3 regions of the Phytobacter palmae genome follow, and region 2 is predicted to be linked to each of the others. Evidence: predicted binding sites of a transcription regulator. Region 2 holds the regulator's gene; each other region holds the start of a gene.
What was found. Region 2 encodes PurR, which represses purine synthesis genes. Its sites were predicted from a motif close to CANGCAAACGTTTGCNTG; they were not measured.

Region 1 (2,277 bases), on a different contig from region 2:
CATTTACCATGAGCAACCCGAACCGCGTGCGTTCGCTGATTGGCGCGTTTGCCAGCAGCAACCCGGCAGCATTCCATGCGCCAGACGGTAGCGGCTATCAGTTCATGGTCGAAATGCTGACAGAATTGAACAGCCGTAACCCGCAGGTAGCCTCACGTCTGATTGAACCGCTGATTCGTTTAAAACGTTATGATGCGAAACGTCAGGAAAAAATGCGAGCGGCGCTGGAGCAACTTAAAGCATTGCCGAATCTGTCGGGCGATCTGTTTGAGAAGATCAGCAAAGCGCTGGCATAACATTCAACGGACAGATGCTGCGTGATAACAAGCCGGGTTAGCGTACAGAGCGCGACCCGGTTTTTTTATTACGACGCCCTGGCAACATTTGCAATATGAGCGCCGATCGCAGGCACTTGCGTGTCGCGGCGGTGCAAGGCTTGCCAGAATGTCTCCAGCGCACCGTCCAGACGCGTCTGCAAATTCGCTGTGAAGTGAGGTTTATGCTGATAATCCACCACCTGGCTATCATCGGCGAACACACCATGCAAAATTTCCTGAGCTTTCAAGGCGCTCAGGACCGGCTTGAGTGCATAATCCACAGCCAGCATATGAGCAATGGTACCGCCGGTTGCGAAGGGGAGGACCACTTTGCCTTCCAGAGCGCGTTCCGGGAACAGATCAAGCAGGGTTTTCAGCGCGCCGGAAAAAGAGGCTTTGTACACCGGGGTGGCGATGATCAGCCCGTCAGCCTCATTTAATTGTTCGAGCAGTGTCTGCAAGGCAGGGCTGTCGAAGCGGCCATAGAGTAAATCTTCCGGGACAAAGTTATGCAGATGCCAGTGGCACACTTCAACATCAAGGGCCGTCAGGCGTTCACGGGCATATTCCAGCAGGGCGCTTGAGCGGGAAGGGTAACGCGGGCTTCCCGCCAGGGTAATAACTCGCATATTCACTCCTTATAACCATTTGCTTCGCTTTATCAAACATTGATAACAATCTGCTCAGTGTCGCAGAGGTTTTATATTCCGCTAAATGATTTTTTTAGTGAAAAATCGTTAAAAAAAGAATATGCAGAAAAAGATAAGTAAACGATTGCGTTCAGTTCACGTTTTTTTGCCCCAGGTCAATTCCCTTTCTTCACCTAATCAAAGATAATACGCCCCCGGTTTGCACACCGGGAATCCAGGAGAGTTCATGTACTACCCCTTCGTTCGTAAAGCCCTTTTCCAGCTCGACCCCGAGCGCGCTCATGAATTTACTTTTCAACAATTACGCCGCATTACGGGTACGCCGCTGGAAGCACTGGTACGCCAGCGCGTGCCGGAAAAACCGGTACAGTGCATGGGGCTCACGTTTAAAAATCCGCTGGGACTTGCCGCTGGCCTCGATAAGAATGGTGAATGTATCGATGCGCTGGGTGCTATGGGGTTTGGCGCGATAGAGATCGGTACCGTGACGCCGCGCCCCCAGCCGGGCAACGATAAGCCTCGTCTCTTCCGCCTGGTCGACGCAGAAGGGTTAATCAACCGTATGGGCTTCAATAATCTGGGCGTTGATAACCTGGTTGAGAATGTAAAAAAAGCGCATTTTGATGGCGTACTGGGTATTAATATTGGCAAAAATAAAGATACGCCAGTTGAAAACGGCAAAGATGACTATCTGATTTGTATGGAAAAAATCTATGCATATGCTGGTTATATTGCTATTAATATTTCCTCACCAAACACGCCGGGCCTGCGCACATTACAATATGGCGAAGCGCTGGATGATCTTCTGAGTGCCATTAAAAATAAACAGCAAATTCTTCATCAAACCCATCATAAATATGTTCCTGTTGCCGTGAAGATCGCTCCGGATCTTTCCGAAGAAGAATTGATCCAGGTGGCAGACAGTTTAGTTCGCCACAATATTGATGGCGTTATTGCCACCAATACAACGCTGGACAGAAAACTGGTTCGGGGAATGAAAAATTGTGATGAAGCAGGTGGATTAAGTGGCCGTCCGCTGCAATTAAAAAGCACCGAAATTATTCGTCGCCTGTCGCTAGAATTAAATGGCCGCTTGCCGATTATCGGCGTGGGCGGCATCGACTCCGTGATTGCCGCGCGTGAGAAGATGGACGCGGGAGCATCGCTGGTGCAAATTTATTCCGGCTTTATTTTTAAAGGCCCGCAATTGATTAAAGAAATCGTTACCCATATCTGATCTTTTCCTTACTATCAGACAACCAGGGCTTTATTTCCGGCCCTGGTTGTTTTATATTCCGTGATTGTTGCAA
Region 2 (2,277 bases):
CAGCTTTAGCGGTGCAGCGCAGGAGCTACATCGTGTACCTTCTGCGGTCAGCTATACCGTGCGTCAACTCGAAGAGTGGCTGGCGGTACCGTTGTTTGAACGCCGTCACCGGGATGTTGAATTGACGCCCGCTGGCGTGTGGTTTTTGAAAGAGGGGCGTTCTGTTATCAAAAAAATGCAGATCACCCGGCAACAGTGTCAGCAAATTGCCAACGGCTGGCGTGGGCAGTTATCTATCGCCGTTGATAACATCGTTAAACCGGAACGTACGCGCCAGATGATTGTCGATTTCTATCGCCATTTTAGCGATGTCGAACTGCTGGTCTCCCAGGAGGTATTTAACGGTGTATGGGATGCGCTGGCCGACGGACGTGTTGAACTGGCTATTGGCGCAACTCAGGCAATTCCGGTCGGGGGCCGCTATACCTTTCGCGATATGGGCATGTTGAGCTGGAAATGTGTGGTTGCGCGTCATCATCCGCTGGCGGCGATGGCGTCGCCGCTCAGTGATGATACGTTACGGAACTGGCCATCGCTGGTGCGCGAAGATACCTCCCGTTCGCTGCCTAAACGCATCACCTGGCTTCTGGATAATCAGAAGCGGGTTGTCGCCCCTGACTGGGAATCATCTGCTGCCTGCTTGTCTGCCGGGCTATGCATTGGGATGGTGCCAGCGCATTTTGCCCGTCCGTGGATCGATCGCGGTGAATGGGTTGCGCTGGCACTTGAAAATCCTTTCCCGGACGCCGCCTGTTGTCTGACCTGGCAGCAGAATGATGCTTCACCGGCGCTGAGCTGGTTACTGGATTACCTGGGTGACAGCGAAACACTGAACAGAGAGTGGCTGCGGGAGCAGGAATGAACTGCTCCCGGCAGGATTAACGGCGATAGTCGCGGAACGGACCATCGGCAACCGAGCGGCGTTCAATCAGACGCGGATGCACTTCAATTGATTGTGACTCTTCACGCTTGTTCACGATGCGGTCCAGTAGCATGTTAAACGCGGTTTCACCCAGCGAGTCTTTCGGCTGGTGGATAGTTGTCAGTGAAGGGGTAAAGAAACGTGAATTGCGCACGTTATCATAACCGATCACCGAAATATCCTGCGGCACGCGCAGGCCCATTTCATCAGCCGCGCACAACGCGCCCATCGCCATAATGTCGCCACCGCAGAACACCGCAGTCGGGCGAGAAGACTGAGTCAGTATTTGTTGCATCGCACGATAACCGGACTCCGGCTCAAAGTCGCCCTGCACAATCCAGTTTTCCGGTACATTGATGTGGGCCTCTTGCATCGCTTTCATAAAGCCACTAAGACGGCCGGCTCCCGTGTTGCGCTCTAATGGCCCGGGGATAACGCCAATTTCGCGATGGCCGCGTTCAATCAGATAACGGCCGGCCATATAGCCACCGGCAAAGGCGTTATCGATTACCGTATCGGTAAAATCGGCTTTTGCTTCGCCCCAGTCCATTACCACCATAGGAATATGGCGATATTCCTCCAGCATGCTGAGTAACGATTCCGGGTATTCAGAACACATGACCAGCAGACCATCCACACGTTTTTGCGCCATCATCGACAGATAGGCGCGCTGTTTTTCCAGGTTATTCCAGGCGTTACCGAGAATAAGGGTGTAGCCTTTCTGGAAACAATTTTTCTCAACTGCTTCGATGATCTCGGCGAAATAAGCCGCTTCGCTACTGGTCGCCAGCAAGCCAATAGATTTCGTGTGATTGACTTTCAAACTGCGGGCAACCGCGCTGGGAGAGTAGTGTAATTCTTTAATCGCTGCCCAGACCGCGTTGCGCGTCTCTTCTGCAACGAAACGCGTCTTGTTAATTACATGTGATACGGTTGTGGTGGAAACGTTTGCTCGCTTCGCTACGTCTTTAATCGTTGCCATCAGATCTTACTCCAGACCATATCGTAAACTCCTGATAATACATAAGGTAAACGTTTGCCTTCCATCACCCTTTACCCATAGAAGGGATTGCAATACGCCGGGAAAAAGACACTGGACGTCAGGAGGGGAGTCAATGGCCGGTACGCTAATAAATTTAGCGTCGAATTTTGTCTGATCTTGACCAAAAGGGGAAGTGCTAAAACGTGTATCACTCTAAATCCTGCAAGATTTTTACGTTTATTTGTGCAAAAATGCGTTACATCACTTTTTGTGTGGAAATTAATAAGGAGAAAAATTGATGAGCACCGACCTGAAGTTTTCTTTAGTGACTACCGTAATTGTACTCGCCCTGATTGTTGCTGGCGGACTCACT
Region 3 (2,277 bases), on a different contig from region 2:
GATAGCGAACTCTTCGCGCAGACGTAGCACCTGCTCTTTGGTCAGGCCACTGAAAGAGAACATCCCGTTCTGGCGGGTGATAAAGCTGAAATCGCGATCCGCCCCTTTTTCCTGCAGGGTATTCACAAACAGCAAACGCATACGCTGAATGCGCTGGCGCATGTCAGTCAATTCTTGTTCCCAGATGGCGCGCAGCGCCTCATTGCTCAGGATCGTTGCAACTACGGACGCACCGTGAGCCGGCGGGTTAGAGTAGTTAGCGCGGATAGTCGACTTCATCTGGCTAAATGCACGGTCCACTGTTTCCTGATCCGCGGCCACCAGCGTACAGGCGCCGACGCGCTCGTTGTACAGACCAAAGTTTTTCGAGTAAGAGCTGGCGATGATCAATTCTTTATGCAGCGCAGCAAAGGCGCGCAGACCTTCTGCGTCTTCTTCCAGACCGCGAGCGAAACCCTGATAGGCAAAATCGAACAGTGGCAGCCAGCCTTTTTCAATGGATAATTTGGCCAGCGTCTCCCACTGCTCAAGCGTTGGATCGATACCGGTCGGATTATGGCAGCAACCGTGGAAGAGCACGATATCACCCGCTTGCGCCGCTTCGAGGCTTGCTACCATGCCGTCGAAATCCAGCGCATGGTTTTGCGCGTCATAGTAAGCGTAATCACACACCTCGAGGCCGGCGGAGTTAAACACGCCTTTATGGTTCGGCCAGCTTGGATTACTTACCCAAATACGTTTTGCTGAGGTATTTTTCGCCAGAAAATCAGCGGCAACTCGCAGGCCACCCGTACCGCCCGGGGTCTGCGCAGTGCGCGCACGTTTGTCATTAATAATCGCGCTGCCTTTGCCAAACAGCAGTTCCTGCGTGCAACGACCAAACTCAGGAATACCGTCGATGCCGAGGTAATTTTTTGTGTTTTCGTTTTCCAGCAGATACTGCTCCGCTTTTTTAACGCTGGTCAGTACCGGTGTTTTCCCGGTTTCGTCTTTATAGACGCCAATACCAAGGTTGATTTTGCCAGGACGTTCATCGGCGCGAAACAGATCGGCCAAACCCAGAATAGGGTCAGCAGGGGCAGCGGTAATATTCTCAAACATGACGAGGTTCCATTATGATGACAGAAGGGAGATCCGCTATCAGGTTAACGGTTGATGTGACAATTGCCAACCGTTTGCGATAAAAAGCGTGCGTCTTTTTAGAAGTCAGTATCTTTGGCGGCGAGTCAATAAAAAAACAGGGCCGGGGCCCTGTTTTTCACGCATATAATAACGAGGTGTGCTGATTAGAACTGGTAAGTTACAGCCATCGCAACCTGGTCATCACGACCATTCACGATACCAACGCTGTCGCTGTAGTTGCTCTTGTCGATCAGGTTCAGCTGGTAGTCAACATAGATGTTGAAGTTTTTGTTGAAGTAGTAGTACGCACCGATTTCAACATATTTCTGCAGATCTTCATCGCCGCCAGTGAAGGTACCACGTGCAGCCAGGTCCTTGCCTTTAGACTGAACGTAGGACAGGGACGGACGCAGACCGAAGTCGAACTGGTACTGAGCCATTGCTTCAAAGTTCTGAGTTTTGTTAGCAAAAGAACCGTCAGCTTCGCGAGTCATGTTGCGGGTTTCAGCGTAAACAGTTGCCAGGTAGATGTTGTTTGCGTCGTATTTCGCACCCACAGCCCATGCTTCTGCTTTCTCACCTTTACCGTCTGTAGTCTGCAGGTCAGTACGGTCAGAGTTGCTGTAAGCGCCGATTAAGCTAAAGCCTTCTGCGAAGGAGTAACCCAGAGAGTAACCAACGCCGTCGCCATTAGAGGTTCTGGCGTCGTTACGTTCGTTTTTACCCTGGTACTGGATACCCATGCTCAGGCCATCAACCAGACCGAAGAAGTCGCTGTTACGGTAGGTCAGGACGCCAGTAGTACGGCCAGTCATGAAGTTATCAGAGTAGTTAGCCCAGGTCATGCCAGAGAAAGATGGGGCAACGTCGGTGTAAGATTCTACGTCGTAGACGATACCGTAGTTACGACCGTAATCCAGAGAACCTACGTTGTTAACTTTGATACCAGCAAAAGCCAGACGGTTACGGGTACCCTGTGAACCTTCTGCATCGCTTGCCAGCGCACGGTATTCCCACTGACCGTAACCGGTTACATCGCTGTTGATCTGAGTTTCGCCTTTGAAACCAATCTGAGCGTAGGTGTTGTCGTTGCTATTGGTGTTGTCACCAGAGGTCACGAAGTCGTGCTCACCAACAACTTTACCGTACAGGTCC

Region 1: a site for PurR is predicted at 1,081-1,098, ahead of pyrD (quinone-dependent dihydroorotate dehydrogenase). Genes of this name have one in related genera too.
Region 3: a site for PurR is predicted at 1,165-1,182, ahead of AAIG39_RS11490 (amino acid aminotransferase). Genes of this name have one in related genera too.

Annotation. Positions count from the first base shown of each region.
Region 1 is NZ_JBCIVJ010000006.1:248,474-250,750, reverse strand. Features, by position in the region: partial or broken gene pepN (aminopeptidase N) at 1-296, shown strand, start outside; gene ssuE (NADPH-dependent FMN reductase) at 365-946, opposite strand; gene pyrD (quinone-dependent dihydroorotate dehydrogenase) at 1,194-2,204, shown strand.
Region 2 is NZ_JBCIVJ010000015.1:120,813-123,089, forward strand. Features, by position in the region: gene punR (DNA-binding transcriptional activator PunR) at 1-862, shown strand, start outside; gene purR (HTH-type transcriptional repressor PurR) at 879-1,904, opposite strand; gene cydH (cytochrome bd-I oxidase subunit CydH) at 2,203-2,277, shown strand, end outside.
Region 3 is NZ_JBCIVJ010000008.1:4,012-6,288, reverse strand. Features, by position in the region: gene AAIG39_RS11490 (amino acid aminotransferase) at 1-1,101, opposite strand, end outside; gene AAIG39_RS11485 (porin) at 1,287-2,277, opposite strand, start outside.